3 regions of the Klebsiella scottii genome follow, and region 2 is predicted to be linked to each of the others. Evidence: riboswitches for the same ligand, from Rfam matches in the RefSeq annotation. Region 2 holds a riboswitch; each other region holds the start of a gene.

Region 1 (10,497 bases), on a different contig from region 2:
AGCTCAGGGTCTCGTTGTGATTTAGCTTCACGAGGAACGGAATGCGGTGCGCGTAGCGGCGCGATACCGAGGCCAGCACGCCGTAGGTCGACGCCACGCAGTTACAGCCGGCCTCAATCGCCAGCTCGACGATATTTTTCGGATCGAAGTACAGCGGGTTGGCGGCAAAAGAGGCGCCCGCCGAGTGCTCCACGCCCTGGTCAACCGGCAGGATCGACAGGTAGCCGGTGCCGGCCAGGCGCCCCGTGTTGTACAGGGTTTGCATATTACGCAGCACCGCCGGCGGACGATTGTTATCAACCATCACCCGGTCGACGTAATCCGATCCCGGTAAATAGAGCTGATCGGCTGGAATAGTCATACAACGGTGCTGTAACAGGCTGTCGGCATCTTTGCCAAGCAATTGCGTAATATCAGTCATAGCAATAACTCCCGTAAGGCCGGCCGCGGCCGGCGTCAATGTTCCTGACCCAACTTTTTTGGGCAGGTTAAGCCTGGTACCGACTTAGCATATTTTCCAGCCGGGATCGCATTTTTTCAGCAACTTCTGCTGGCACGATTCAGATACGAAAAAGTGTTAGCTTGCTCAAACAATCAGCTCAATGGTATTTCAAAGGTATTATCAAGTGGTACTCTAAATGCGTACCTTACCTGTCATGAAGGATCTCCAAATGAAAACTACAGCAAAGCTGTCGTTCATGATGTTCGTTGAGTGGTTTATCTGGGGAGCGTGGTTTGTTCCTCTGTGGCTGTGGCTGAGTAAAAGCGGCTTCAGCGCCGGCGAAATTGGCTGGTCCTATGCCTGTACCGCCATTGCCGCCATTCTCTCTCCGGTACTGGTTGGCTCTCTGACGGATCGCTTTTTCTCTGCGCAAAAAGTGCTGGCGATTCTGATGTTTGCCGGGGCGATACTGATGTACTTCGCTGCTCAGCAGACCACCTTCAGCGGCTTCTTCCCGCTGCTGCTGGCCTACTCCCTCACCTACATGCCGACTATCGCCCTAACTAACAGCATCGCGTTTTCCAACGTCGCCGACGTCGAACGCGATTTCCCGCGCATTCGGGTGATGGGGACCATCGGCTGGATCGGCTCCGGGCTGGTGTGCGGTTTCTTACCGGGAATGCTCGGCCTGGGCGACATCTCGCCCACCAACGTACCGCTGCTGATCGCCGCGGGCAGCTCGCTGGTGCTGGGGATTTTTGCGCTGTGCCTGCCGGATACGCCGCCGAAGAGTACCGGCAAACTGAGCCTCAAGGTGATGCTGGGACTGGACGCGCTGATCATGCTGCGCGACAGGAACTTCCTCGTCTTTTTCTTCTGCTCGTTCCTCTTCGCCATGCCGCTGGCCTTCTATTACATCTTTGCCAACGGCTATCTCAGCGAATCGGGGATGAAAAACGCCACCGGCTGGATGACCCTCGGCCAGTTCTCTGAAATCTTCTTTATGCTGGCGCTGCCGTTCTTCACTAAGCGCTTTGGTATTAAAAAGGTTCTGTTGCTTGGTCTTATTACCGCCGCCATTCGCTACGGCTTTTTCGTCTACGGCGCGGCAGATAACTATTTCACCTATACGCTGATGTTCCTCGGTATTCTGCTGCACGGCGTCAGCTACGACTTCTATTACGTCACCGCCTACATCTACGTCGATAAAAAGGCGCCGGTGGCGATGCGCAACGCCGCGCAGGGGCTAATCACCCTCTGCTGCCAGGGGTTCGGCAGCCTGCTGGGCTACCGCCTCGGCGGGGTGATGATGGAGAAAATGTTTGCCTACTCATCGCCGGTTAACGGTCATACCTTTAACTGGGCGGGAATGTGGACGTTCGGCGCCATAATGATTGCCGTTATCGCCGTTCTGTTCATGGTGTTCTTCCGCGAGTCGGATAAAGACATCACCACCATTGAGATCGACGCGCAGGATGCTGCGCTTACACAAGAGGAAGTCAAATGAAAGCAGAACGTATTCTCGGTGCCCTTTACGGGCAGGCGTTAGGGGATGCGATGGGCATGCCGTCGGAGCTCTGGCCAAGATCGCGGGTTAAGGCCCACTTTGGCTGGATCGACCGTTTCCTGCCCGGACCGGCGGAAAATAATGCCGCCTGTTACTTTGCCGAGGCCGAGTTCACCGACGACACCTCGATGGCCCTGTGCCTCGCCGATGCCATCATCGAATGCGACGGCCGGATTGTTCCTGATACCATCGGCCGCCACATCCTCCGCTGGGCGGAGGAGTTTGACGCCTTTAATAAGAACGTCCTCGGGCCAACGTCAAAAATCGCCTTAAAGGCCATTCGCAGCGGCACGCCGGTGAGCGAGCTGGAGAATAACGGGGTGACCAACGGCGCGGCCATGCGCGCCTCGCCGCTGGGATGCCTGCTGCCGACCGGCAACCTCGACGCCTTTATTGACGAGGTTGCCGCCGCCTCCAGCCCGACGCATAAATCTGATTTAGCCATCGCCGGCGCCGCGGTCATCGCCTGGGCCATCTCGCGCGCCGTCGACGGCGCAAGCTGGTCCGCCATCGCCGATGCGCTTCCTGCCATCGCCCATCATGCCCAGCAGCAGCGTACCACGACCTTTAGCGCCTCGCTGGCCCTGCGCATTGAGCTGGCATTACGCACCGTACGCAGCGCGGGCGGAGTCGAGTCCGCCTGCGAGCAGCTTTATCAGCTGGTGGGGGCCGGAACCAGCACCATCGAATCCGTGCCCTGCGCCGTGGCGATGGTTGAGCTGGCCGCAGCCGACCCTAACCGCTGCGCCGTACTTTGCGCGAACCTTGGCGGCGATACCGACACCATCGGCGCGATGGCCACCGCCATTTGCGGGGCGATAAACGGCATATCAGCCATCGATAGCCGGCTCAAAGCGCGTCTGGACGAGGTCAATAAGCTGGACTTCACGCGCTACGCCGACGCCCTCGGCCGCTACCGCCGGCAGCGGGAGGCGCAATGAATAGCCGTCAGCTGAGCGATAAGCTCGCGACCCTCACCGCCGTCAGGCCGGTGACGGTTATCGGGGCCGCGGTGATCGACGTGATTGCCGACGCTTACGCCCTGCCGTGGCGCGGCTGCGATATCGAACTGCAGCAGCAGAGCGTGAACGTCGGCGGCTGCGCCCTGAATATTGCGGTGGCGCTAAAAAGGCTGGGCATCGCGGCGCAAAACGCGCTGCCCATCGGCGAAGGCGTGTGGGCGGAAATTATCCGCAATCGCCTGGCGCAGGAGGGGATAACCAGCGTGATAACCCGCGCCAGCGGCGACAACGGCTGGTGCCTGGCGCTGGTGGAGCCGGACGGAGAGCGCACGTTTATGTCCTTCAGCGGCGTCGAAAACCGCTGGTGCGACGACTGGCTCATACCGCTCAATGTCGGGCTCAACGGCCTGGTGTATCTTTCCGGCTACCAGCTGGCCTCCCCCAGCGGCGAGCGGCTGGTGGCGTGGCTGGAGAAGCAGAGTGACGTCACGCCGTTTATCGATTTTGGTCCGCGAATCGCCGATATCCCCGAGGCGCTAATGGCGCGCCTGATGGCGCTGAAGCCGCTGGTTTCCGTTAACCGTCAGGAGGCGCAGATTGCCGCCGAGGCTAACGGCTTCTCCGCTGAGGTGAGCGAGTTCGGCGCCGGGTGGCTGAAAAAGTACCGCGCCCCGCTGATCGTCCGCCTGGATAAAGAAGGCGCGTGGTTTTTCAGCCCGCAGGCGAGCGGACAGGCCCGAGCCTTCCCGGCGACGGTCGTCGATACCATCGGCGCCGGGGACAGCCACGCGGGGGGCACCCTGGCCGGATTAGCCGCCGGCTGGAGCCTGGAAGAAGCGGTGACGCTGGGGAATGCCGTGGCGGCGTGGGTGGTGGGTCATCGGGGCGGCGATTGCGCCCCGGATCGCGAAACCCTACTCCTCGCACACAAAGACGTATAGATCGCTGCGGCAGTAGCTAATGCTGTATTCGATAGGGTGCTGGTGCTGATCGAGGGCAACCTGTTTAATCACCAGCACCGGGATCGCGCTATCCATCTGAATATGCGACTGAAACTCGGCGTCCGGCATCCTGGCGCTGACCCGGGAGCGGGTGCGCTGGGGAAGGATCTGCCGGCTGCGGAAGTAGTCGTACAGCGAGACGCTGATCGCATCGACGTCGTGGATAAGATGCGCGGGAACCCACGACTCCTCAAGCGATACCGCCGCTTCATCCACGTAGCGGATGCGCTTGAGCATAAACACGTCGCTGCCTGCGGCAATCGCCAGCTGCTGCGCGACCTCCTCCGGGCATTTGACGATCCGCTTATTGACCCACAGGGTGTCGGGCTTTTTACCCCGCAGCACAACCTGCTGGGTAAAGCCGCGCGCCTCTTTCAGCGAATACTCGAAAATATTGTTGACCCGGGTGCCGTAGCCCTGGGCGCGCGTAACCACGCCTTCATCTTCCAGCGTCCGCAGCGCCTTGCGCACGGTGATACGCGATACGCCGGTAAGCTGACTCAAATCGCGCTCGCCGGGAAGGATATTACCGTTCTCCAGCCAGCCGCTGCGCACGGCGTCCTTGATGGTGTCAGCAAACCTGATATACAGCGGCGCGTTATCCGTCGCGGCCATGCGTTCAACGAGCTGGTGAATCAACCGGGTATGCGCCTGTTCCATTTGTCTTTTCCTGACTGAAATCTGGCGTCAGTATATCAGGCTTACCACCAGGCGTGGAAATGGTGCACCGGACCAATCCCCTGCCCCACTTCCAGCGAATCCGCCTGCGCCAGCGCCGCTGAGAGCCAACCTTTGGCTTCGGCAACCGTTTGTCCCCAATCGTGGTAGCGCGGACGCAGCGCGGCCAGCGCGGCGGAGAGCGTACAGCCGGTGCCGTGGGTATTTTTGGTCCTGATCCGCGGGGCGGTGAAGCGCTGCTCGCCTTCGGCGCTAAAGAGCCAGTCCGGACTTTCGGCATCGTCCAGATGACCGCCCTTCAGCAGCACCGCGCCGCAGCCCAGCGCCAGCAGCGCCCGGCCCTGCTCAAGCATCTCTTTTTCATTCTGCGCGTGGGGCGCATCCAGCAGCGCCGCGGCCTCCGGCAGGTTTGGCGTTATCAGCGAAACCTGCGGCAATAGCCGGGTGCGTAGCGTCGCCACCGCCGAGGCTGACAGCAGCGGATCGCCGCTTTTCGCCAGCATCACCGTATCCAGCACCACGTTGGCGATCCGGTAGCGCGCCAGCCGCTCGGCCACGGCTTCGACAATATCCGTTTCCGCCAGCATGCCAATTTTGGTGGTATCGATACGGACGTCGCTGAACACCGAGTCCAGCTGGGCGGCAACAAAATCAGGCTCGATGCGGTACACCGACTGCACGCCACGGGTGTTCTGCGCCACCAGCGCGGTGATCACCGAGCAGCCGTAGGCGCCGAGGGCGGAAAAGGTTTTAAGATCGGCCTGAATCCCCGCGCCGCCGCTGGGGTCGGTGCCGGCAATCGTTAAGGCGTTAATCCGCTTCATTGATGGTCCTCCTCGTACAGCGCATCAAGGAACGCCGGGGTAAAGCTGCCCGGGCCGCCCTGACGGGCCGCCAGCCCGCCCGCCAGCTTCATCAGGCCGCAGGCCGCCGCGACGTTTTCCAGCCGGTCGCCGGGAAGCGCCGTACTGGCGGCAACTACCGCAGACAGGGCGCAGCCGGTGCCAACAACGCGGGTCATCAGGCGATCCCCACCGCTTACGGCGCGCGTGCGCTGGCCGTCGGTGACGTAATCCACCTCACCGGTCACCGCAACCACCGTATTCAGCTGACGCGCCAGCGCCTGGGCGGCCGGCAGCGCCGCCGCCGCGGTATCGGTGGTATCGACCCCGCGCCCGCCGCCGCTCATCCCCGCCAGGGCCATAATCTCCGAGGCATTGCCGCGAATGGCGGCCGGCTGCAGGGTTAACAGATCGCGACAGAATTCGCTGCGCAGAGTGAGCGCGCCGACCGCAACAGGGTCCAGCGCCCACGGCTTGCCGGCCTGCTGCGCGCTGCGGACAGCCGCCCGCATGGCGTCGGCGCGGTCGACGGTTAAGGTTCCGACATTAATTAACAGCGCATCGGCAATGGCGGCAAACTGGCCTGCCTCCTGCGGGTCAATCACCATCGCGGGGGAAGCGCCAATCGCCAACAGGACGTTGGCGGTGAAAGTCTGCACCACGTCGTTGGTCATGCAGTGAATAAGGGGGGAATGGCGGCGAAAAAGATGTCGCAGATGCGCGATATGCGCGGGGTTCAGTTGCTCAGCTTGCATCGTTTGCTCCAGCCAGGCGATGAAGAAGCAACGACCTTGCGGTCTCTGACTTCCCTACGCTGGCATTATCCAGATCAGGTGGTACGGGTTTTTCTCAGCCTTCACAAGGAAGGGCACCCCGAGTCATTTAATTCAAAATCAAAAACTTGCGATTAACATTCCGTTAATCTCTGATCAGGATAATGCCATCGGGAAGTCAAAGACACAACCTTTCTAAAAACAGCATACGTCCCGCCAGTGACCCACGCTGGGGACCATAAGAGCAAACCAAAACACGCGGCATCCCCGGTGGCGCTATCGCGATATGTCGAGATAATGAGCTACAAAATGTAGAAAATGTGAAGATTGTCATTGACAACTCTGGATTTAGGAAAACGCTGAATAGAAATTCATAACGGAATGATAATCTGTCTACTCCAGTTCAGGAGTTGAAGATGAAAAAAATAATCCTTTTCGTGCTTGTAGTAGCAAGTGTCTCCAGTTTATCCGGATGTATCATGCCCTGGTGGGGACCAGGTGGCGGAGGCGGTGGCGGAGGTCCGATGCAAGGGCCTGGTGGCGGTGGTGGTGGTGGTGGCGGTGGATTTGGTGGAGGTCATGGTCCGGGCTGAATCTAAAACACAGGCATAAAAAAAACCGGACGGGAAACCGCCCGGTTTAGTTGATCTTATTCGTTCTTTTCTCATTAAGATAATGCCGAATAGCGCTATCGAATCCGTAATTTTTAATACGATCAAGCAGGCTGGAACGACGACAATCAGGCCGACATTAATAATCGCGTCGTCGTTTGTACCGTCTAAAATCCACTGCATCAACGGCAGGTTGCCAGTGGACTAACCCCGCCGCCGCTCGTGGGGGATGCTTTACCGTTTTCCAGCCCCCGGAACATGCGCTTCCCGCCCTGATTTCCCTGCCCTTTTTACGCACATATCGATTTGCTTTCGCCGCTACCCGGGCACAAGATTAGCAGTGGGAATAATGTTTTGCGCAGATAACCATCCGAGGTGGGCTATGTCCGTTTATCACCATGCGCTGGTGCTGATTAACAGCAGCATTGACGGGGCTCCGCTGCTTCAGCACGCGGCTAAAATGGCCGAAGAGAACGCCATGAAGATAACCATCGCCCATATCAGTACCGACTATCGGGCGCTGAACTACGTTTCCGACAGCCTGATGGATGATGACGTCTCGCAGGAGGTGATCCAGGCCAAAGCCCTGCTCAACGAACTGGCTACCACCGTCGCCCTGCCGGTGCAGACGCTGGCGCTGGTCACCGCCCGCCGCTTTGCCGACGTCGAGGAGTGCGTGCGCCAGCGCAATATCGATTTGATTATTGCCGGCCACCGCAACCGCCTGCTGGGGGTGATGGCTTCCCGCTCCCTCGAGTACATCAATCACCTCAGCGTGGACGTGCTGATTAAGCACCTGCCCTGACCCACCGCTGCGGCCTCCCCGAAAGAGTGGGGCTGATTACGGATTCACTTCCCGCAGCGAACTCAGCAGCAACGCGAAGCTGGACTCAATCAGCGGCGGTAGCGGCTGCGGCCCGCGCATTAGCGCCACGGTGCGGCTCAGCGCGGGCTGCTGCAGCTGGGCTATCTTCAGCTGCGGATCGCATAAATGGGTGGTATAGAGCTCGGGCAGAATGGCTATCGCCAGGCGCGACCGCACCAGGCCATACAGCGTTTCGATATAGTCCACCTGATAACGCGTATTCAGCGTCAGGCGATGGCTCTCCGCCAGCGCCCCCACCAGCCGCTGGATATTGCCTTTCGAGAACACCGCGATATCGCGACCGGCCAGCAGCTTCCACGGCAGATGCGGCTGGCTGGCGAGCGGATCGTCGCCGTGCAGCACCGCCACAAACGGGTCCTCGCGCAGCGGATAAACCTGCAGCTCTGCGGGCAACGAGCTGTCGATGGCGCCCACGGCGAAATCAATCTGCCCGCTCAGCAGTTCGCGCACCAGCGCGTCGTTGGCCCGATCGTGAAACTCGACCCGCAGGCGCGGAAAGGTCTCGGCCAGGGTCTGCGGCAGCAGGGGAAAAAGCAGCGAGCTGACCGACGGCATCAGCCCAATGCGCACCGTACCGTCGCCGCCGGCTTCGACAATCTGCCGCATATCATCAAACGCCAGCTGGGCCACGCTCAGCACGCGCTGCGCGTGGGGCAGGATCGCCGCGCCCAGTTCGGTTAGCGTGACCGAAGAGGCGGTGCGGTTCACCAGCTTGCCGCCGAGCACCGCCTCCACCTGCCGCAGCGCGCTGCTCAGCGCCGGTTGGCTGATGGCCAGCCGGTTGGCGGTATCGGTAAAATGACGCAGCTGCGCCAGGGTAACAAAATACTGTAGCTGCTTGAGAGAAAGCGCGGGCAGCCGCTGCCACGGTTCGGTCATGTTATCCATCGCTGAGAGTGAGCAGGCAGAATAACCCGAGCTTATCGGGCGATAAATTTATTCATCTGGGCAAACGTTTGCTGTGCCCCTAGAGTATCGCCATTATCCTTGTGCCGGAGTTGTTATGTCCAGCAGTGCTGAAAACCGCCGCCGCGCCGTGCAGGCCGCCCGGGGCGAATTGCCGTTCGATCTCTTACTCACCGGGGGAGAGATCGTTGATATGGTCACCGGGGAAATCCGCGCCGCCGACGTCGGCATCGTCGGAGAGATGATTGCCAGCGTCCACCCGCGCGGTAGCCGCAGCGATGCCGCAGAATCCCGCGACCTGCAGGGCGCATACCTCTCTCCGGGGCTGATGGATACCCACGTCCACCTCGAAAGCTCCCATCTGCCTCCCGAGCGCTACGCGGAAATCGTCCTCGCCCAGGGAACGACGGCGGTATTTTGGGATCCGCACGAGCTGGCCAACGTTCTCGGCGTGGAGGGCGTGCGCTACGCCGTTGCCGCCAGCCGCAATCTGCCGCTGGAGGTGATGGTCGCCGCCCCCTCCAGCGTCCCGTCCACGCCGGGGCTGGAGATGTCCGGCGCGGATTTTGCCGGAGAAGAGATGACCACCATGCTGGCGTGGCCGGAAGTGCGCGGCGTGGCGGAAGTGATGGATATGCACGGCGTGCTGCACGCCAGCGAGCGGATGCAGGAGATAGTCCAGGCGGGTCTCAACAGCGGCAAGCTGATTGAAGGCCACGCCCGCGGGCTGAACGGCGCGGATCTGCAGGCCTATCTGGCCGCCGGCGTCACCTCCGATCATGAGCTCACCTCGGCGGAGGATGCGCTGGAAAAACTGCGCGCCGGCCTGACGCTACAAATTCGCGGCTCGCACCCCTATCTGCTGGAGGATATCGTCAAGGCGCTGAAAACCCTGCCGCATCTCTCCTCGCAAATCACCGTCTGCACCGACGATGTGCCGCCGGATATGCTGCTGGAAAAAGGCGGCATTATCGCCCTGCTAAACCTGCTGATCGGGCACGGCCTGCCGGCCACCGATGCCCTGCGCTTCGCCACGCTGAACGCGGCGATCCGCCTGCAGCGCAATGATTTAGGCCTGATTGCCGCCGGTCGTCGCGCGGACCTGGTGGTGTTCCCCGCGCTGGATAAGCTGCAGGCGCGCGAGGTCTATGTCGCCGGGAAGCTGATTGCCCGGGACGGACAGCTGCGCCAGCCCATTCCTGCGGCCACCGACGTCACGCCGCCGCGCGATACCCTGCAGCTTGCGCCGCTGAGCGCCGACGACTTTATCCTCAAGGTCGGCGGTATTCGCCACGGCGTCGCCCGCCTGCGGCATATTCGCGGCGCGCGTTTTACGCAGTGGGGGGAAGTTGAGGTGCAGATCCGCGACGGCAGCGTCCAGCTGCCCGACGGCTTCAGCCTGATTTGGGTCAAGCACCGCCACGGGCGCCATCAGGCGACGCCGCAGATTGCCCTGCTTGAGGGCTGGGGCGAGCTGCGCGGGGCGATTGCCACCAGCTACTCCCACGACTCGCACAACCTCGTGGTGCTCGGGCGAGACGCCGAAGAGATGGCGCGGGCCGCCAACCGGCTGATCGCCTCCGGCGGCGGCATGGCGCTGGCGCAGCGGGGAGAAATTCTGGCCCATGTCGCCATGCCGATTGCCGGGATGCTTTCCGACCTGCCGGCGGCGGAGCTTGCGCGCCAGTTCCGCGAGCTGCGCGATCTGAGCGCCGAGATTGCCGACTGGGAGCCGCCGTACAGGGTGTTTAAGGCCATCGAAGGAACCTGCCTCGCCTGTAACGCCGGGCCGCATTTGACCGATTTGGGTTTGACCGACGGCACCACCC
Region 2 (10,497 bases):
GGCGACGGGCGGGCGGCGTATCGGTATGCGGCTGACCGTCGATGACGATGCTGCCGCTCGCCGGCGGCAAAAAGCCGGCGATCAGATTCAGCAGCGTGCTTTTCCCCGCCCCGCTGGGGCCGAGTACCGCAATGCGTTCGCCGCGCTGTACGGAGAGGGTGAAACGCATCGGCAGGTGCTGGTACAGCCAGGTTACATCATTCAGTTTTAACATCACGCCCCGGTAGCTTCTCAATCACGGTAAAGAGGACAAAGCACAGCGCCAGCAGCAGCAGGGCGGTAACGGCACCGTCCTGGCTACGATAGGCGCCAATCTGCTGATACAGATAGAACGGTAGGGTGCGGAAATCGTCGTTGCCGAACAGCGCCACCACGCCGAAATCACCGATCGAAAGCACGCAGGCAAAGGCCAGCGCCTGGGCCAGCGGGCGCTTCAGGGCGCGAAGCTCTACGACCTGCAGGCGGGTAAAGCCGCTCATCCCCAGCGATTGGCAGAGCATGCCGTAGCGCACGGCGACGTCGCGCATCGGGTTTTCCAGCACCTTCAGCGCATAGGGGATCGCCATCAGCGCATTGGTGAAGATAACGATGCCGTCGGCGGAGTCGGGCAGGCCAACGCTATTATTGAGCAGTAAAAAGAAGCCGGTCGCGAGCACAATTCCCGGCATGGCGAGGATCAGCATTCCGCTGAGCTCCAGCGCCTGGCCGGCCAGCGGGCGGCGGCGGATGCGCAGCTCGCGGCTGCTCCACAGCAGCATCATCGTCAGAATAACGCTGAGTATGCCGGCGGCCAGCGCGATGCGCAGGGAGGTCGAGAAGGCTTGCCATAGCGCAGGCTGGGACAGCACCCGCGGCAGATTGTTATTCAGGCCATCGATGACGACCGCCAGCAGCGGCGGCAGCAGCAGCAGCAGCGCGATCGCGATGAGCACGAAATCGGTCAGGCGGCTGTGCAGGCGATCGTCAGGGTCGCGCCAGCCGCGAACGTGGGTCACGCCGATCGCCAAGGCCTTGCTCAGGCGCTGGCTGAGCAGCACCAGCCCGAGGCAGCAGCTCATCTGGATCAGCGCCAGCATCGCCGCGCGAGCCGGGTCGTAATCAAAGCTCAGCGCCTGGTAGATCGCCAGCTCGATGGTAGTGGCCCGAGGGCCGCCGCCAAGGGAGAGTACGGTAGCGAAGCTGGCGAAGCAGAGCATAAAGATAAGCGCCGCCACCGGAGGAATTTGCCGCCGCAGCCACGGCCACTCCACGAAGCGGAAAAAGTGAAAGCCGCGCATGCCAAGCTGGGCCGCAATTTGCCGCTGTTCGCCGGGAATATTCTCCAGCGCCTGCAGCAGCAGGCGGGTCGCCATCGGCATATTGAAGAAGACGTGCGCCAGCAGAATTCCCTGCAGCCCGTAAGGGGAGAAATCCCACCGCCATCCCAGCGCGCTAAAAGCCGCCGCCAGCCAGCCCTGACGGCCGTAAACGCTCAGGATGCCAAATACCGCCACCAGCACCGGCAGGATAAGAGTCATCGCGCACAGGCGCAGCAGCAGCGTGCGGCCGGGAAAGCGGCGCCGGTAAAGGGCGCGGGCAAGAAAAATAGCCGGCACCACCGAAAGCAGCGCCGAGAGAAACGCCTGCCAGAAGGAGAAGCGGACGACGTGCCAGAGATAGCTGTCGCGAACGATCGCCAGCCAGGCCGCCTCCGGCGCGCTGCTCCAGAGCGCCAGAAAAGCGGCCAGCGCCACTACGACCAGCACGGCGGCGGCCGTCAGGCCCGGCAGCAGCCAGCCGATAGTTAGCGGCTGACGGCGCGTTGCCATGCGTTAATCCAGTTCTGTCGTTCGCCAGCGACCTGCTGCGGAGTGAACTCCAGCGTGGTCTGCGGTTTGACCAGCGCGTCAAAGCCGGCAGGGAGCGTCACCTGGGTGACCGGGTACATCCAGTTGCCCGCCGGAATCGCATTCTGGAAACCCGGAGAGACCATAAACTTAAGGAACTTCTCCGCCAGCTCCGGCTGCTTGCTGGCCGCGGTGCGGGCCGCCACTTCGACCTGCAGGTAGTGGCCTTCGCTGAAAGCGGCCGCCGCGTAGTTATCTTTTTTCTCTTCGATAATGTGATAAGCCGGAGAGGTGGTATAGCTCAGCACCAGATCGCTTTCCCCCTTCAGGAACAGGCCGTAGGCCTCGCTCCAGCCCTTGGTCACGGTGACGGTTTTCGCCGCCAGCTTCTCCCAGGCCTGCGGGGATTTGTCGCCGTACACTTTCTGCATCCACAGCAGCAGGCCGAGGCCCGGCGTGCTGGTGCGCGGATCTTCGTAGATCACCCGCCATTTCCGATCGCTCTCAACCAGCTCTTTCAGGCTTTTTGGCGGATTTTTGAGCTTGTTTTTATCGTAGACGAAGGCGAAATAGCCGTAATCAAAGGGTACGAAGGTATCGTTGTTCCAGCCGCCAGGGACCGTAAGCGCGTCGGTCGGCACGTTGCTTTTGGCGAACAGCTTGCTTTGCGCCGCCGCTTCCAGCAGGTTGTTGTCCAGTCCGAGGACCACGTCGGCTTTGCTGTTTTTGCCTTCCATGCGCAGGCGATTCAGCAGCGAGACGCCATCTTCCAGCGCCACGAACTTCAGCTCGCAGCCGCAGTCGGCTTCAAAAGCCTTTTTGACGGCCGGGCCTGGGCCCCAGTCCGCAGAAAAGGAGTCGTAGGTATAAACGGTGAGAACGGGTTTAGCCAACGCGGGAGCGGCGACCAGCACCAGCAGCGGGAGTAATTTTTTCAACACTTTGCACCTCACAAAAAAGGGGTGGCAAAGGATTTTGAGTGAGCCTCAAATCCCTTCGCCGGCGTTATCCGGATCAGGTTCGACGGGTATTTTCTCAGCCCAGACGCTTCATCGTTCAGGCTGCCTTGATGCAGCCTGAACGATATCGCGTATGTTTATTAGCACCCCGTTGAGAACGGCGACCAGTGTAATGATTTTGTTAGCTGACCGAAAGTGCTTCCGCGCCAGGTGGCAAGGCTCTAGGGTTCCGGCGGCGCAAACCACGCCGATTTAAAATCAAACCAGCCGAGGGTGTTCATTCTCACACCGCGCATGCTGCGCTGGCCCTGGATCATCAGCCAGTGGTGGATCAGTGGCACGATCGTTTGATTAGCCAGCAGCTGCTGACTCCAGGTTGCGGGGTTTAACTCGCCCGCATGCCAGCGGCCGGCATCCTCCTGCCAGTCAATCGGGATGCAGTGGCGAATGAGCGGAACTTCATAAAGCCAGGCGAACAGGGAAAAGTCGATCGGCAGGGTAAAGTTGGCGCTGTTTAGCCAGATATCGCTGACAACCTCGCCGCGATGCCATTCCGCGTATTCCAGCTCCCGAATCTCCAGCCTGACCTGATGTTCGGCTAACAGCGTCGCCATAATGCCGCCGATCGCGCGATGCTCAATATGGTCCTGGTAATAGGTCAGCGTCACCGACTCCAGGCCCGCGGGCTTCTCGCAGGCGTGGCTGCGCGCGTGGTGCCAGCGCGGCAGCAGGCCGTAGGCCGGGAACCAGTTGCCCTGGTAATGTTCGCCCGCGTGATAGAGCAGGTTCGCCGGCTGGAACAGATAGCTCAGCCACTGGCGTACGGCTGCATTGGCGCCAAGCGGGCTGCGGGAATCAAACAGCAGGTAGTAGCAGCCTTCTTCCAGACGACTTTCGACGGCTTTCTCGCTCTGCGTGGTGCCCTGCAGGGTTAAGCCGCCGTTCGACTCTTCGCCAATCTCCGGCAGCACCCAGACGTTGACCTCGTCAATTAATGCCCGATAGCCGAAGTAGTCGTCGAAGGCATGGATCTTTAGCTGATTTTGGTTATTGCGCGCCACCGCATAGGGCCCGGTACCGATCGGCATCGCGGAGTAGTTCTCCATCGACTGCCATTCGCGCGGCAGTATCACCGCGGAAACCTGGCCCAGCAGCCACGGCAGCCAGCGATCCGGCTGGGTCAGATGGATATCCAGCGTCCAGGCGGTAGGCGAGACGATGCGCTCAATATGGGAGTAGAGCGGCAGGGCGTTGCTGCGCTGCAAAGAGGCGATCACATCCTCCATTTCCAGCTCGCGGCCGTGGTGAAAGTGGATGCCGGGACGCAAAAAGAAGCGCCAGTGGGTGGGAGATAGCTGCTGCCAGTGGTGGGCAATATCGGCTTCCAGTTCCCCATTTTCCTCATTTACCCGCGTCAGGGCGCTGAAGATTTGCCGGGCGATATGGTTTTCCGAACGGCGCAGAGCGCTGCCGGGGAGCAGATTTTTCATCGGCCGGTAGTAGAGCACGCGCAGAATATGCCGCCCCTGGCGAAAGCTCCGTCCGAGATGAGAGACCAGCATCTGGCGCACGGCGGCCTTATCGCCGACCAGCTGCACCAGCTGATCGATGCGATCCTGCTCCAGCAGATCTTCCGCCCGCTGCTGCTGCAGCGCCAGGCCGGTGTAAAGGAAGGCCAGCTTCGATCGCTTACCGCGTCCCGCTTCCGCCTCCCAGGTTAGCCAGCCGCGCTCTTCCATCATGTTCAGCAGGGTTCTCATATGGCGGCGCGAACAGCTTAGCATCTCCGCCAGCTCGTTGAGCGTCGTCTCCTGCGACCTGCCTTCGCAGCATTGCCATAAGCGGATGAACTGTTGTTGCAGACGGGCGGAAGACATAAAAGGGGAACTCCTGATGAAAACTCAGCAATTTATTAATCCCTATATTAGGCCAATAATAGATTCCGATGAAGCGAGGAGATGAATATGATGAGGTCAACCGCTAAGCAGTTCTACCAACGCTACTTTTCTGCGACGCAGGATGCGTCATGGCTAGCCCGCCTGATGGCAGGACGACAGCAGGAAATACTCGGCGAGCTGATGCAGTGGGGAGTTACGTCACCGACCTCTGAGCGTTAACTTGCAGACATCATGTGTGACTGAGTATTGGTGCGTACCTGTCGTCTTTCACGTTCCCGGCGTTGCCGCGGTCCGCTCATAATGGCCGCCTGCCTGTAACCTGAAATCGATTGAGTATAAAATCACCCGCCAGCAGATGACTTCTGCTGGCTTTTTTCGTTTTCTTCGCGTGCTAAGGACATGACATGCTGTGGTTAATGACAATGGGGCGGCGGCTTAACGGCGTCTACGCGGCTTTTATGCTGGTCGCTTTTATGATGGGGATTGCCGGCGCGCTGCAGGCCCCGACGCTCAGCCTGTTTCTCAGCCGCGAAGTAGGTGCGCAGCCTTTCTGGGTCGGGCTGTTTTATACCGTTAACGCCATTGCCGGGATCGCGGTCAGCCTGGCGCTGGCGAAGCGATCCGATAGCCAGGGCGACCGCCGCCGGCTGATTATGTTCTGCTGTCTGATGGCCGTGGGCAACGCGCTGCTGTTTGCGTTTAATCGCCACTACTTAACCCTGATTACCTGCGGCGTAATGCTGGCATCCATCGCCAATGCCGCGATGCCGCAGCTGTTCGCCCTGGCGCGGGAGTATGCCGACAGCTCGGCGCGGGAAGTGGTGATGTTCAGTTCAATCATGCGCGCCCAGCTGTCGCTGGCGTGGGTTATCGGCCCGCCGCTGGCCTTTATGCTGGCGCTGAACTACGGCTTTACCACCATGTTCTCCATTGCAGCCGCTATTTTTGTGATTAGCCTGGCGCTGATCGCCTGTAAGCTGCCGTCGGTGGCGCGGGTGGAGCAGCCTTCGGAGGCGGCAGGCGCGGTGGCGCAGGCCGGCGGCTGGCAGGATAAAAACGTGCGTATGCTGTTTATCGCCTCGACGCTGATGTGGACCTGCAACACCATGTACATCATCGATATGCCGCTGTGGATCAGCAGCGATCTCGGCCTGCCGGATAGCCTGGCCGGGATCTTAATGGGCACCGCGGCCGGGCTGGAGATCCCGGCGATGATCCTTGCGGGCTACTATGTCAAACGCTGGGGCAAGCGTAGCATGATGGTCGCCGCCGTGGCCGCCGGGGTGCTGTTCTACGCCGGGCTGATCCTGTTCCACGACCGCACGGCGCTGCTGGCGCTGCAGCTGTTTAACGCGATTTTTATCGGTATTGTCGCCGGGATCGGCATGCTGTGGTTCCAGGACCTGATGCCGGGACGCGCGGGAGCGGCCACCACGCTGTTTACCAACAGTATTTCCACCGGCGTAATCCTGGCCGGCGTGCTGCAGGGGGCGCTGTCGCAAAGCTACGGCCACGCCAGCGTTTACTGGGCGATTGCGGCGATTTCGCTGGTCACCCTGTTTTTGACCTGCAAAGTTAAAGATATCTAGCCCGTTACCCGCTCGCGGAGCGCCGCGGGCGGCAGGATTCAGGAGAGGATATCGATCGTTTCCCGCAGCTGCCGGATGGCGATTTGCCCCGGCGCGGAGGCCTGGCCCGCGCTGCCGAACGTCATCGCTGAGCCAAACAGTCGCCCGGTAACCCGGCTGATGCCGCCCATTTTGCCCATCGACATGGTGATGATCGGGCGGGTAGCGTACTTCTCTTTCATGGACAGCGTGGCGGAGAGTAGCGTCAGCACATCCTGCGGAGATTGCGGCATGACCGCTATTTTCGGCAGGTCGGCGCCCAGCTCCTGCATGCGGCAGAGGCGGCGAATAATCTCTTCCTCGGGCGGCGTCTTCTGGAAATCATGATTGCTGACGATCGCCTTAACGCCGGCGGCATGGGCATCGTCGATCAGCGATCGGATCTGCGATTCATCGTTGAAGAGCTCAATATCAATCACCTCGACCAGCCCGCTGAGCGCGACCTGACGGTTAAGCGCAAAATAGTCCGCCTCGTCGAGCTGCGCCTCGCCGCCCTCTTTTTGGCTACGGAAGGTGAACAGCAGCGGCGTATCGGCGAGGATCTGGCGAATGTCAGCCAGCGCCAGCATTACCTGCTCGCTTTCGCCAACCTGCGCAAAGCCGTCGGCACGCCATTCGATAATATCGGCGTCGACCTCCGCCAGCGCCCGAGCACGGGCCTTCAGCTCATCGAGGGTTTGGCCCATCAGCGGAACGCAAATGTGGGTTGAACCTTCCTGGAAGGTGATGTTCTTCACCGTAACGGTTGTCGTCATATCAGCGCCTGTGCGTATTTCCTGAGGCCTTCTGTCGCTGAGAAGGCATAAAAAAATGCCCGGTCAGTGGACCGGGCAGGGGAGCCGCTGGCGGCTTTAGTTCATAAAGGCCGGCTGCTTATTCTCGTAGGCGGAGATCGCCTCTTCGTGCTGCAGCGTCAGGCCGATGCTATCGAGGCCGTTAAGCATGCAGTGGCGGCGGAAGGCGTCGATTTTAAAGCTGTACGACCTGTCGCCCGCTTTAACCACTTCGGCTTCCAGATCCACCTCGAACTTAATGCCCGGGTTGGCCTGCACCAGCTTAAACATCTCGTCGACCTGCTCGTCGCTCAGCGTGACCGGCAGCAGCTGGTTGTTAAAGCTGTTGCCGTAGAAGATATCGGCAAAGCTGGGGGCGATAACCACTTTAAAGCCGTAATCGGTCAATGCCCACGGCGCATGTTCACGCGAGGAGCCGCAGCCGAAGTTTTCCCGCGCCAGCAGAATCGAGGCGCCCTTGTACTCCGGGAAGTTGAGGACGAATTCCGGATTCGGCTGCTGTCCCTGATCATCGAGGAAGCGCCAGTCGTTGAACAGATGCGCGCCAAAACCGGTGCGGGTGACTTTCTGCAGGAACTGCTTGGGAATGATCGCATCGGTATCGACGTTTGCGGCATCCAGCGGCACCACCAGGCCCGTATGTTGGGTAAATTTCTCTGCCATGATGGTCTCCTTATTTGATGTCGCGGATGTCGGCAAAATGGCCGCTAACGGCCGCCGCTGCCGCCATTGCCGGGCTGACTAAGTGGGTACGTCCGCCGCGGCCCTGACGGCCTTCAAAGTTACGGTTGCTGGTGGATGCGCAGCGCTCGCCCGGGTTCAGGCGGTCGTTGTTCATCGCCAGACACATGGAGCAGCCCGGCAGGCGCCATTCAAAACCGGCTTCGATAAAGATTTTATCCAGGCCTTCTGCTTCCGCCTGGGCTTTCACCGGGCCTGAGCCAGGCACCACTAATGCCTGCACGCCTGGCGCCACTTTACGTCCTTTGGCGATCTCCGCCGCCGCGCGTAAGTCTTCAATGCGCGAGTTGGTACAGGAGCCGATAAAGACTTTATCAATTGCGACTTCGGTCAGCGGGATGCCCGGCTTCAGGCCCATATAGGCCAGCGCTTTTTCCGCGCTCGCGCGCTCTACCGGATCGGCGAAAGAGGCCGGATCGGGGATCATGTCGGTGACGGAGATAACCTGGCCTGGGTTGGTTCCCCAGGTGACCTGCGGAGCAATCTCTGCGGCCTGTAAGATGACGACGGTGTCAAAGGTGGCATCGGCGTCCGTGGTCAGGGTTTCCCAGTAAGCGACCGCTTCGCTAAAGTCCTCGCCTTTAGGCGCGTGCAGACGGCCCTTCACGTAATCAAAGGTGGTCGCGTCCGGCGCCACCAGGCCCGCTTTAGCGCCCATCTCGATGGCCATATTGCACAGGGTCATGCGGCCTTCCATGCTCAGGTTGCGAATGGCTTCGCCGCAGAATTCGACCACGTGGCCCGTACCGCCGGCGCTGCCGGTTTTGCCGATGATCGCCAGCACGATATCTTTAGCGGTGATGCCGGGGGCCGCCTGGCCCTGAACTTCAATCTTCATCGTTTTGGCGCGGCCCTGCTTCAGGGTCTGAGTTGCCAGCACGTGCTCGACTTCGGAGGTCCCGATGCCGAAAGCCAGCGCGCCGAACGCGCCGTGGGTCGCGGTATGGGAATCGCCGCAAACGATGGTCATCCCCGGCAGGGTCACGCCTTGCTCAGGGCCCATCACGTGGACGATACCCTGATACGGGTGGTTCAGGTCATACAGCTCAACGCCGAATTCGTTACAGTTCTTAATCAGCTCCTGCATCTGAATACGCGCCATTTCGCCGGACGCGTTGATGTCTTTGGTCTGAGTCGAAACGTTATGATCCATGGTGGCGAAGGTTTTTCCCGGCTGGCGCACCTGGCGGTTGTGCGCGCGCAGGCCGTCAAACGCCTGCGGGGAGGTTACTTCGTGTACCAGATGACGGTCGATGTACAGCAGCGGGGTTTCGTTTTGCGCTTCATAAACCACGTGAGCATCAAACAATTTTTCATACAACGTCTTCGCCATGATTACACCCCTTCAGCGACGTAGCGGGCAATAATATCGCCCATTTCATCGGTACTGACCGCCGCCGCACCGCGCGCTAAATCGCCGGTACGGATGCCTTCTTCTAATGCGCGGTTGATCGCGCTTTCGATCGCCGTTGCCGCAGCGTCCGCATCGAGGCTGTAGCGCAGCAGCAGCGCCAGCGACAGGATCTGGGCGATCGGGTTGGCGATGTTCTTGCCGGCGATATCCGGCGCCGAGCCGCCTGCCGGCTCGTACAGGCCAAAACCCTGTTCATTGAGGCTGGCGGACGGCAGCATGCCCATTGAGCCAGTGATCATCGCGCATTCGTCGGACAGGATGTCGCCGAACAGGTTGGAGCACAGCAGCACGTCGAACTGGGACGGGTCTTTAATCAGCTGCATGGTGGCGTTGTCGATGTACATGTGCGCCAGCTCAACGTCCGGGTACTCTTTGGCGATTTCGCCGACGATTTCCCGCCACAAAATGGAGGACTGCAGCACGTTGGCTTTGTCGATAGAGGTCACTTTGCTCCGGCGCTTGCGGGCCGATTCAAACGCGATGTGCGCAATGCGCTCGATTTCAAAGCGGTGGTAAACCTCGGTATCAAATGCTTTTTCGTGATGGCCGCTGCCTTCGCGACCCTTCGGCTGGCCGAAGTAGATGCCGCCGGTCAGTTCACGGACGCACAGAATGTCGAAGCCGTTGGCGGCGATATCCGCGCGCAGCGGGCAAAACTCTTCCAGCCCCTGGTACAGCTTCGCCGGACGCAGGTTGCTGAACAGCTTGAAATGTTTACGCAGCGGCAGCAGCGCGCCGCGCTCCGGCTGCTCTGCGGGCGGCAGGTGCTCCCATTTTGGGCCACCGACGGAGCCGAACAGAATGGCGTCCGCCTGCTCGCAGCCGTCCACGGTTGCCTGCGGCAGCGGGGTGCCCTGGCGGTCGATGGCGATGCCGCCAACGTCATACTGGCTGGTGGTAATGCGCATATCAAAACGGTTACGGACAGCTTCCAGTACTTTCATCGCCTGGTTCATGACTTCCGGGCCAATGCCATCACCTGGCAAAACAGCAATATGATAATTCTTCGACATTACACAGTTTCCTTCTTGTTCTCGTTATTTTGAGCTTTGCGTTGCAACTCTTTTTCGACTTCAGCGGCGCGCCAGATGTTGTTCAGAACGTGAACCATCGCCTTCGCCGAGGACTCTACGATATCCGTCGCCAGCCCGACGCCGTGGAAGCGGCGACCGTTGTAGTTAACGACGATATCAACCTGGCCCAGCGCATCTTTGCCGTGGCCTTTGGCGCTTAAACC
Region 3 (10,497 bases), on a different contig from region 2:
GCCTGGGCAAAGCTGCCGCACTCGATCCCGGTGACAAAGGTGCGTAGCGCATCGAGATCCAGCGCCGGAGTAAGCTTTTCCATAATCATCCTCTTATTCAGGATGATGACTCCTGAATTATTCGATTTTCAGGAAGATACTGTGGCATCACACTGGGCTCAACGTCAACATTACCTTCCGGAGTTACCATGATCGTTATGCAGTATCGCTTTACGCTGCCCGCTGACTATGACATGTCGATTATTGAGCGCCGCATTCGCCACGGCGGCGCAAAGCTGGACGGCTTTCCCGGCCTGTTATTTAAAACGTACCTTTACTCTCGCAGCGATGACCGCGCCGGGGCTATAAAGGAGAACCGCTATGCTCCGCTGTACGTCTGGCAAAACGCAGAGGCGATGGCGCGCTTTCTGCAGAGTCCGGGGTTTGCCGGCCTGTGCGCAGACTTTGGCTGGCCGCGGATCGAAAGCTGGCTGGCGCTGCGCGTCCCGGCGGTCGGGGAGGTGATGGATAAGTCCTGGCTGAGCGTCAAAAAGCGCGCCATCGCTCCGTTTAGCGATCTGGCAAACCTCGATCTGCAGGGGCAGCTCTGCGCATGGGACCTGAGCCGCTGGCAGCTGCTGGAGGTCAGCTTTGGCGATGCGCCCTCGGATGAAGGAGAGAGTTATCGCATCGGCTACGTTGCGCGAGGAGAGGCGTAAAAAAAAGCCGATAAGGTGAGTTATCGGCTTTCGGGAGGAGGCGGGGCGGCAAGGGCCGCTATCCCGGATCGGGCGCAGGCGCCGCAGTCCGGGAGTTCAGCTTACTTTGCCAGCACTTCCTGGGCGGTGCGTTCAACCAGATTCAGCAGCACCTTGACGTCATCGAGGGTGACGATCGGGTTGAGCAGCGTCAGCTTCAGGCAGGTCACGCCGTTGTGCTCGGTGACGCCGACGTTGGCGCGACCGGAGTCCAGCAGCGCGTCGCCGATGCGCTGGTTAAGCAGGGCGATAGCCGCATCGTCGCTGCCCGCCGTCTGCTGCGGGCGCGAACGAAACAGCACGCTCGCCAGCTGCGGCTCCATAACCAGCTCCAGCGTCGGCTGGCTGGCAACGTATTCAGCGACGTTTTTCGCCATCGTCACGCCGTGATCGATAATTTCCGCGTACTGTTTCTGCCCCAGCGCTTCCAGCGCCATCCACAGCTTCAGCGCGTCGAAGCGGCGGGTGGTCTGCAGCGATTTGGACACCAGGTTCGGTACGCCGTTTTCTTCATCGAACTCGGAGTTCAGGTAGGCCGCCTGATAGCGCATCAGCTCGTAGTGGCGCGCGTCTTTTAGCAGGAACGCGCCGCAGCTGATGGTCTGGAAGAACTGCTTGTGGAAGTCCAGGGTGATGGAGTCCACGCACTCAATGCCGTCCAGGTAATCGCGGTAGTGCCCGGAAAGCAGCAGCGCGCCGCCCCAGGCCGCATCCACGTGCAGCCAGATCTGATGCTCCGCCGCAATGCCGGCAATCACGCGCAGCGGGTCGATAGCCCCCGCGTCGGTGGTGCCTGCCGTCGCCACGATCGCCATGATCTGCTCGCCGTTGGCCTGCGCTTCGGCAATTTTCGCCTTCAGATCTTCGACGTCCATGCGCGCAAAGCGGTCGGTTTTGACCAGGGTGACCGAACGGTAGCCGAGGCCCATCAGCGCCATGTTCTTCTGCACCGAGAAGTGGGCGTTTTCAGAACAGAACACTTTGTATTTGCGGATATCGCCCGGCAGACCATCCTGCTGAATCGAGTGCCCCTGGCGGGCGAAGAAAGCATCGCGCGCCAGCATCAGGCCCATCAGGTTACTCTGGGTGCCGCCGCTGGTGAAAACGCCGGCGTCGCCTGCCCGGTAGCCCACCTGGGCGCGCAGCCATTCGATCAGCTTCATCTCAATGATGGTGGCCGACGGGCTTTGGTCCCAGGAGTCCATACTCTGGTTGGTGGCGTTAATCAGCACTTCCGCCGCCTGGCTTACCACCAGGCTTGGGCAGTGGAGATGCGCCACGCACTGCGGGTGATGCACCGACAGGCTGTCTTTCAGGAAGTACTCGATCGCACGTTCAATCGCCGCCTGGTTGCCCAGACCCTGTTCGGTGAACTCAAGGGTAATGCGCTCGCGCAGCTCGGCGACGCTTTTGCCTTGATACATCTCAGGCTGCTTGAGCCACTGCGCGACGGCCTGGCTGGTCTGAGCGATAACCTGCTGATACGCCTCAATGCTCTGCGGCGAACCGGCAAGGATCGGATTCAATTGGGACATGGCGGTCACTTACTCCACTCAGACCGGTTTTACGCCGGCGGCCAGCAGGGCCTGTTCAAATTTGTCGAAGAAAATCTCCAGCTCAGCGTTGCTGATCAGCAGCGACGGCAGCAGGCGCAGGACGCAGCCGTTACGGCCGCCGCGCTCAAGGATCAGGCCCGCTTCGAAGCATTTTTTCTGCAGCAGGGCAGAGAGCGCGCCGTCTGCCGGGTAGCAGCCCATGTGATCCTGAGCTTCGTTCGGCTTAACGATTTCGATGCCGATCATCAGACCGAGACCGCGAACGTGACCAATGACCGGGTAGCGTTTTTGCATTTCGGCCAGCTTGCCTTTCAGCCACTCGCCCTGGGCCGCAACTTTACCGGCGATGTCGTTCTCTTTCAGGTGACGCAGGGTGGTCAGGCCGGTTGCCATTGCCAGCTGGTTGCCGCGGAAGGTGCCGGTGTGGTGACCAGGTTCCCAGGCGTCAAACTGCTTCTTGATACCAAGAACGGCCAGCGGCAGACCGCCGCCTACGGCTTTGGACATCACGATGATGTCCGGCTCAATGCCCGCGTGTTCGAAGGCGAACAGCTTACCGGTACGCGCGAAGCCGGCCTGGACTTCATCGATAATCAGCAGAATGCCGTGCTCCTGGGTCACTTTACGGATGCGCTGCAGCCACTCGACCGGCGCCGGGTTCACGCCGCCTTCGCCCTGAACGGCTTCAAGGATCACCGCCGCAGGCTTACGCACGCCGCTTTCAACGTCGTTGATCAGGTTTTCGAAGTAGTAGGTCAGCGCCTTCACGCCGGCTTCACCACCAATGCCCAGCGGGCAGCGGTACTGATGCGGGTACGGCATAAACTGCACTTCCGGCATCATGCCGTTAACCGCTTCTTTCGGTGACAGGTTGCCGGTCACCGACAGCGCGCCGTGGGTCATCCCGTGGTAGCCGCCGGAGAAGCTGATGACCGAAGAACGGCCGGTGTATTTTTTCGCCAGCTTCAGCGCCGCTTCAACGGCGTCAGCGCCGGACGGGCCGGTGAACTGCAGGCAGTATTCTTTACCTTCGCCCGGTAATAAAGAGAGCAGGTATTCGGAGAAGCGATCTTTTAACGGAGTTGTCAGATCGAGGGTATGTAACGGCAAGCCGCTGGTAATGACACTTTGGATGCTCTGCAGCACGTCAGGATGGTTATGACCAAGAGCCAGGGTTCCAGCACCGGCAAGGCAGTCCAGGTACTGTTTGTTATCCGCATCGGTCAGCCATACGCCTTCCGCTTTGGTAATGGCCAATGGCAGCTTGCGCGGGTAACTCCTGACGTTCGATTCGAATTCGGCCTGACGGGCCAAAAAGGTTTCGTTGTTTGCGTCCAATAAATCTGCACTTAAAGTATCAATACGGACTTTATCCGTCATCATATCACTCCCACAACCAGCGTTACGGTTGAACCCTGGTTGAATAATTGGTTTAAGAAAATGAATCGCCATTCATAAAGCGCGCACAATATATGGCTTTTTAAATCCGCATTCAACGTTTTATTTATTGCGCTATTTTTACGTTATTTTTACATTGTTAAATTTAATGATAAATGGCTGATTTTTATCCGTTATTTTAACGTTCATAAAACCATAAAAAGTGTAATTATTAGTGTAGGATTTTACCCTGTTTTATTACCGCTTCGCTGACGCCGCTGGCGGAAATAGTTCCGCCAGCGGTAAGGTTACTCAACGCAGTTCGATAGCGTACTGCGATAAAGGTGTGATTTTTTTAACCAACTTATTGTTAAACAAAAACTGTTCGTAGGCTTCGTAGCGCGGCTTATCAAGCGCCGCCGGATCGGTGGCGAACAGCGGTATCGTTTGCAGCCACGCCTGCTTGTTGAGCTCGGTATTCAGCTCCGGGTGAGCGGCGGCGAAGGCCTGCCAGGTCTCCTGCGGGTGGGCGCGTAGCCAGGTCACGCCTTTTTGCAGCGCGACGAGGAATTTTTTGATTTTCGCCGCGTGCGCTTCATCCCGGTTGGCGACAATCACCAGCTCGTCGTAGGCCGGCACGCCGTAATCCTCTACGTTCATGACCTGCGGCTCTTTGCCCTGCAGCTTCAGCTCCAGCGCCTCAATATTGCGGTAGCCGCCGATAACCGCGTCGACCTGGCCAGCAAGCAGGGCGCTGGTCAGCTGGAAGTTAACGTTGATCAGCTTGATACTTTGCGGATCGATATGCGCCGACTGCGCCATAGTTGCCAGCGTCGCCTGTTCGATGCCGCTCACCGAGTAGCCAACCTTTTTCCCCTTCAGGTCGGCGGGCGTTTTGATGCTCTTATCCAGCGCAATAATAGTGTTTAACGGCGAGTTAATCAGCGTCCCGACGCGCACCAGCGGCAGGCCCTCATCGGCGAAAAAATGCACCTGCGGCTGGTAGGTTATGGCCAGGTCGGCCTGGCGAGCGGCCACCAGCCGCGGCGGCAGCGCCGGGTCGGATGGCGGAATGATTTTGACGTCGAGGCCCTGTTCTTTAAAGGCGCCAATCTGTTCCGCAACCATAATCGGCGCGTGATCCGGGTTGATATACCAGTCCAGCACCAGGGTTAGCTTCTCGTTCGCCGCAGCGTGTGCGCTGATAGCCGCGCTGAGGGCCATCGCGGCAAAAATACGTTTATTCATGGTATTCCTTATTATCCGTACAGGTCATTATTCCGGCGTCCAGTCGATCAGCCGGTGCAAGAAAGCGTCGACCGCCAGCCACAGCAGGACGGTCAGCAGCACTAAAATAAACAGGGCCGCAAAGCAGATGTCGGTCTGCAGCCGGGCGTTGGCGTTGAGCATGACGTAGCCGAGCCCTTCGGCTGAGCCCACCCATTCGCCGATGATGGCGCCAATCGGCGCGACGGCGGCGGCCATCCGCAGGCCGGACCCCAGCGCCGGCAGCGCGGCCATCAGCCGCACGTGGCGCAGCTGTGCGCCAAAGGAGGCGCCCATCGTGCGGGCCAGATCGAGATAGTCGTGATTGACCCGCCGCAGGCCGTCAAAGAACGCGGAGGTGACGGGGAAGAAGATCACCAGCACCGCCATCATCACCTTGGCGCTCATTCCGAAGCCAAACCACAGCACCAGCAGAGGGGCGAGAGCGAACACCGGGATGGCCTGGCTGGTCAGCACCAGCGGCATCAGCCAGCGCTGCAGCCGCGGCGAGACGATCATGCAGAGCGCCAGCACCACGCCGAGCAGGACCCCGAGCAGCAGTCCGCTGAGAATTTCGCTTAGCGTCACCAGGGTATGCCAGCCCAGATACGCGCGGTTGAGCCACAGGGCGCCGGCGACCGCCGATGGCGAAGGCAGCAGAAAGGCGGGGATCCCGCTGCGGGTCACCAGCCACCAGACCAGCAGCAGGCCGCCAAACACCACCGGGCCGCGCAGGAGTTTGCCCCTCATCCGTCGGCCCTCATCAGTTGCTGCAGCAGTTCCGCCTGGCTGGCAAGCAGCGCGGGATCGTCCGCCGCCCGCGGCGGCAGGCCAGACAAATGGTGCGAATCGTCGATCCCGCCCGCGGACGGCGCGAGCACCAGCAGACGGTGGCTCAGGCGGCAGGCTTCCATCGGATCGTGGGTAATCAGCACCACGGTCCGGTCGGCCAGCAGCTCAGCCGCCAGGGTTTGAATACGCGTGCGGGTGATGGTGTCGAGGGCGGAGAAGGGTTCATCCATTAAGACCACGGGGCGGTCTTCATACAGCGTGCGGGCCAGCGCCGCGCGCTGACGCATTCCGCCGGAGAGCGACGCCGGGCGATCGTCGGCGCACTGCTCCAGCCCGACCTGGCGTAATAAGGTTGTCACGCGCGAACGGTCAACGCGCTCCCCGCGCAGGCGCGCGCCAAGCGCTACGTTATCGCGCACGTTCAGCCATGGATAGAGCAGGTCCTTCTGTCCCATCCACGCCAGCCGTTTCGCCACGGGCAGCCCGTCGCTGGCGTAGACCTGGCCGGACGTCGGCGCCGCGAGGCCGGCGATGATGCGCAGCAGGCTGGTTTTTCCGGCGCCGCTGGCGCCCAGCAGGGAGACCCACTGCCCGCCGGGGATATCGAACGATAAATCCTCAAAAACGACCCGCGAACCGAAGCGTAACCCCAGTCCCCGGACGTGGATGGCCGGGGGAGTCACGCCGACGCCTCCGTTACCGCATTCAGCCCCATCTGCCAGAAGTTGGCCTCCAGCCGCGTGGCGGTGGTGAAGATGGCGCTGAGCTCAGCGAATCTCGACTCGCCGCCGCGCTGCTGCCAGAGGGTTTCCAGCAGGGCGATCGCCGCGTTGACGCCGTTGAGATAGCCTTCGTCGCCATAGTTGCGGATCCACGAGGCGTAGGGATTATCGCTCAGGCGGGTCTGCGGACTATGCAGCAGCCCGAGCCCAATTTCTGCGTAACCGGCCACGCAGGGCATCAGCGCGGCCAGCAGATCCAGGGCGTCGCCGGAGTGGCCGATATCCAGCACGTAGCGCGTGTAGTTGACCGTCTCAGACGCCTCCGGCTCGGCGGCCATGATCGCTTCATCCAGCCCCCAGCCGGCGCAGTAGCCGACGTGCAGCGGCAGCTCGCTGAGGATGGCGTTCATCGAGGCCGCCGCGGCGCGCATCTCCGGCAGCGTGCGCAGCTTGCTGACCAGCAGGGCATAGCTGCGGGCAAAGTGGATCAAAAACAGATAGTCCTGCGTCAGGTAGCGGCGGAATGCGCGTTCGGGCAGGGTGCCGTCAGCCAGCTGATGTAAAAAGGGATGGGCGACGTAGTGCTGCCAGTCGCGTCCCGCCTGCTGGCGCAGACGACCGTAGATACCTTGAGTAAATGCGGGAAGAATCACAGGACCTCCTGATTAAGGGGAGATCCGGGCGTGCAGAAGTATGAACAGGCAATGGCGGAAAACTGGCAAAATTGCCGACCCGTCCCTTCGCTGGCATGACCCAGATCAGGTTCAAAGGGTTCGGCTTACGCCATCTCAGCCCTCACGGGACACCCCTCGGTAGGGCCATGTTATACGGCATTCACTTTTTGATTACAATCCCGGCTTCGGGTCATTGCGCCAGGGGATTGCGCTCCGTTTAAGTGACGGTGTCACGTGGTCATTAGCTGAAAAGTGCACGACGGCCACGGGCAGGGAAATTTTTATAGCTAATTAGTGTGATTTATCGCGCTTTTTTATCTAAAAGTAAGGCGAAAACCGGCCGCCGGCAGTGGGGACCTCCGCGGCGCGTACTATATATTCTCATAGGCTGAAAGCCATTATTCTTCAGTGACCTGGGGAGTAAAAAACCATATCGCCTGGAGAGTGCATGAAGCCGCTATTCCCCCGGCAGCAGCTGGCGCCGGGCAGCCCCTTGAACGCAGAGAAAAACAGGCGTCCGGCGAGAGAAAAAGCTCGCGGAAAGAGGTAAAGTGACCCGCAGAAGATGGACAGAAAAGATACGACTAACTCTGTTGGTTTCCTCTCTCCATTTGAAATGAATTGAATAATAGGTACCAATGCTGGTCGGGAGCGGTGAGTCACGTTTTTTGCCTGCTCAGACACCGTCTGTGATTAAAAATGGGTCTATAATTGGCGCTTCTGCGTCATCCCTTTGAACTCTCTGATTAATTTGATTTTGCGCCAGCAGGCGATAAATGCTCATGTGACTGGATTACAGATAGACGATGTATAGAGGGTGGAGGGCGGCATGCTATTAAAAGAATTAATTATTTTCGACCTGTTAGCCACCCCCGTCTGGGTGGTTCATCCTTTCAAAGAGCGCATCCTCTACAGCAACCAGGCCTCCAGAACCCTCAGCGGCGATATGTCGCTGGATGAGATGCGCAAAGGGACATTCTCCACCTGCCCGGAAGTGAGCCTGCAGAATTACCTCTATTACTGCAAAAATATTGCCGAGATTTTTGAAGTCTGGACAATTAATTCCGCCGACGGCCAGACCTCGATTTACTGTAAAACCACGCTGATTAAATCAGAAGAATATGACACGCTGATTCTCTTCGAAGCGGTAAAGCTGCTGCAGCAAAATGAGTCTATCAATACCTCCTCCCGGCATTACCAGCGGCGCAGTAACGGTTTTTTCTCCCGCTTTTTTATGACCAACTCCGCGCCCATGTTATTAATCGATCCTCACCGGGACGGCAGAATTATTGATGCCAATATTGCCGCGCTGCGCTTTTATAATTACACCTCGGATGAAATGCGGGCGAAGCATACCTGGCAGATTAATACTTTGGGCCGCGATGTTCTGCCGATCATGCGCAACGTCGCAAGCCTGCCTGGAGGCCATAAGCCGCTCAATTTCACCCATATTCTCGCCGATGGCTCCATTCGCCACGTTCAAACCTACGCCGGTCCGGTGGTGCTATACAATATTCGCCTGATGCTCTGCATCGTGCATGACGTAACCGAAGAGGTGCATTTAAGGCGCGAGCTTGAGTTTTCAGCTTCGCACGATCCGCTGACCGGTCTGCTTAACCGGCGTGAGTTTTATCGCATCGTTGATTCCGCTTCGTTTACAGCTGGCGGCTTCTGCCTGCTGCTGGTTGATGTCGATAACTTTAAGGCCATTAACGATAGCTACGGCCATCAGAAAGGCGATGAGGTTTTACTGGCGATTTCCCGGATCCTTGAATCGACGGTGACGCATCAGGACAAAATATATCGCTGGGGAGGCGAGGAGTTTCTGTTATTTCTTCCCGAACGCTCCATCGCGATGGCGCTGCAAATGGCGGAAACCATTCGCCTTGCGGTTAGCGGCCATCAAATGCCGGATCATCCCAGCCCGGTTACCGTCAGCATCGGCGTCGCCGATCGTCAGGATGATGAAGAGATCGACCAGCTGTTCAATCGCGTCGATAAGGCGCTGTATGCGGCGAAGAAAGAAGGGCGAAACCAGGTGAAGCTGCACCTGGTGGAAAAATATTGAGGCGCGGCGCGATGGGCCCCGCAATAAAATATTCGCCGCATAAATATATTTAGCCGTTTTTTTTAAATTCTTAGCAATATTTCTCCGGCTCATTCGTCTACCTCATCAGCAGTCACTTTTCACGACAGTCATGAGGTAGCAAGAAGATGAGAAATTTAGATATGCATGAAAACCGCCGTCATTGCGGCTTTGGTCGCCACCGGATGGGCAAACCGCTGATCGTTGGCGTGGCGATCGTCGCGATACTCGGGCTGGTGGTGATGTCGCTGTGGAACGCGCTGCTGCCGGCCATTCTTGGGGTTAAAAGCATCGGCTTCTGGCAGGCTTTAGGTCTGCTGGCGCTGTCGCGGATCCTCTTCGGCGGCCTTGGCTTCCGCCCGGGCATGTTCGGGATGGGTCGCGAGCGTCGGCGCATGCATGAACGCTGGATGCAGATGAATCCCGAACAGCGCGAAGAGTTTATGCAGCGCTTTGGTCGCCGCGGCCATCGCGGGCATTGCGGCTGGCGCGATCGCCGTAACGACCCCGCCCAGCCGGCAGACGATGCGTCTAAAACGACGCCGACCGAGTGAGCGAAATGAAAGGCGCAACGACGGGAGAGTCACTGCTCGTTTCGGCGCTCAACGCCTGCCGCTCCCGGCTGAAGGCCTTTATCCGCGGCCGCGCCTCGGTACGCGACGAGGCTGACGATATTCTGCAGGAAGTGACCTGGCAATTAATGAAGGTCGAGCAGCCGGTGGAGAACGTCGCCGCCTGGCTGTTCCGCGCCGCGCGTAACGAAATGACCGACCGGGCGCGCAAAAAACGCGAGCTGCCGCTGGCGGACTACTTCAGCGGGGATGAGGAAGGAGAGTTCCCGGAAGATGAGCTGGCGGAGACCCTGTTCGGCGTGCCGCAAACGCCGGAGGACGAGTACCTGAAAGAGCTGCTGTGGGAGGAGCTGAACCAGGCGTTATCCGAACTGCCCGCCGCCCAGCGGGAGGTCTTTGAAAAGACCGAGCTGCTGGGCTACAGCTATAAAGAGCTGGCCGCCGAGTGCGGGGCCAGCGAGCAGGCCCTTCTTTCGCGCAAGCATAAAGCCGTGCTCTATCTGCGTACGCGCCTGCGCGCCCTCTATGATGAGCTGATAACCGACTAAGGCCTGGCCCAATCGCCGGGCACCGCGGTCAATATCCTCAGGTGAGGATATTTCATGATTTATCCCCACTAAAGGATATCGCAGTCTTTATCCTCTTGTGGGGATATTTACGGCGAGCGTTGACATTATCCTCACCAGGGTATAAACAGAGTCTTATCCCCACAAGA

What was found. Region 2 has a riboswitch for thiamine pyrophosphate ahead of thiB (thiamine ABC transporter substrate binding subunit). Riboswitches for the same ligand answer to the same signal wherever they lie in the genome.
Region 1: another riboswitch for thiamine pyrophosphate. It lies ahead of thiM (hydroxyethylthiazole kinase); the one in region 2 lies ahead of thiB (thiamine ABC transporter substrate binding subunit).
Region 3: another riboswitch for thiamine pyrophosphate. It lies ahead of QFI97_RS15360 (TenA family protein); the one in region 2 lies ahead of thiB (thiamine ABC transporter substrate binding subunit).

What each region holds. Positions count from the first base shown of each region.
Region 1 covers NZ_JARXNI010000020.1:440,260-450,756, reverse strand. Annotated here, with positions in the region: gene fbaB (class I fructose-bisphosphate aldolase) at 1-421, opposite strand, end outside; gene QFI97_RS09885 (nucleoside permease) at 672-1,949, shown strand; gene QFI97_RS09880 (ADP-ribosylglycohydrolase family protein) at 1,946-2,950, shown strand; gene QFI97_RS09875 (PfkB family carbohydrate kinase) at 2,947-3,912, shown strand; gene QFI97_RS09870 (GntR family transcriptional regulator) at 3,886-4,632, opposite strand; gene thiD (bifunctional hydroxymethylpyrimidine kinase/phosphomethylpyrimidine kinase) at 4,674-5,474, opposite strand; gene thiM (hydroxyethylthiazole kinase) at 5,471-6,247, opposite strand; TPP riboswitch at 6,282-6,378, opposite strand; gene QFI97_RS09855 (hypothetical protein) at 6,730-7,059, opposite strand; gene QFI97_RS09850 (universal stress protein) at 7,259-7,681, shown strand; gene QFI97_RS09845 (LysR family transcriptional regulator) at 7,718-8,641, opposite strand; gene QFI97_RS09840 (adenine deaminase) at 8,766-10,497, shown strand, end outside.
Region 2 covers NZ_JARXNI010000017.1:151,810-162,306, reverse strand. Annotated here, with positions in the region: gene thiQ (thiamine ABC transporter ATP-binding protein ThiQ) at 1-214, opposite strand, end outside; gene thiP (thiamine/thiamine pyrophosphate ABC transporter permease ThiP) at 198-1,808, opposite strand; gene thiB (thiamine ABC transporter substrate binding subunit) at 1,784-2,767, opposite strand; TPP riboswitch at 2,800-2,946, opposite strand; gene sgrR (HTH-type transcriptional regulator SgrR) at 3,007-4,662, opposite strand; gene sgrT (glucose uptake inhibitor SgrT) at 4,750-4,902, shown strand; gene QFI97_RS00970 (sugar efflux transporter) at 5,088-6,272, shown strand; gene aroD (type I 3-dehydroquinate dehydratase) at 6,311-7,066, opposite strand; gene leuD (3-isopropylmalate dehydratase small subunit) at 7,163-7,768, opposite strand; gene leuC (3-isopropylmalate dehydratase large subunit) at 7,779-9,179, opposite strand; gene leuB (3-isopropylmalate dehydrogenase) at 9,182-10,273, opposite strand; gene leuA (2-isopropylmalate synthase) at 10,273-10,497, opposite strand, start outside.
Region 3 covers NZ_JARXNI010000020.1:1,627,968-1,638,464, reverse strand. Annotated here, with positions in the region: gene QFI97_RS15395 (LysR substrate-binding domain-containing protein) at 1-89, opposite strand, end outside; gene QFI97_RS15390 (DUF4865 family protein) at 189-698, shown strand; gene QFI97_RS15385 (pyridoxal phosphate-dependent decarboxylase family protein) at 800-2,281, opposite strand; gene QFI97_RS15380 (diaminobutyrate--2-oxoglutarate transaminase) at 2,291-3,676, opposite strand; gene QFI97_RS15375 (ABC transporter substrate-binding protein) at 3,983-4,918, opposite strand; gene QFI97_RS15370 (ABC transporter permease) at 4,946-5,686, opposite strand; gene QFI97_RS15365 (ABC transporter ATP-binding protein) at 5,683-6,411, opposite strand; gene QFI97_RS15360 (TenA family protein) at 6,408-7,103, opposite strand; TPP riboswitch at 7,169-7,270, opposite strand; gene QFI97_RS15355 (GGDEF domain-containing protein) at 7,954-9,192, shown strand; gene QFI97_RS15350 (hypothetical protein) at 9,339-9,764, shown strand; gene QFI97_RS15345 (RNA polymerase sigma factor) at 9,770-10,330, shown strand.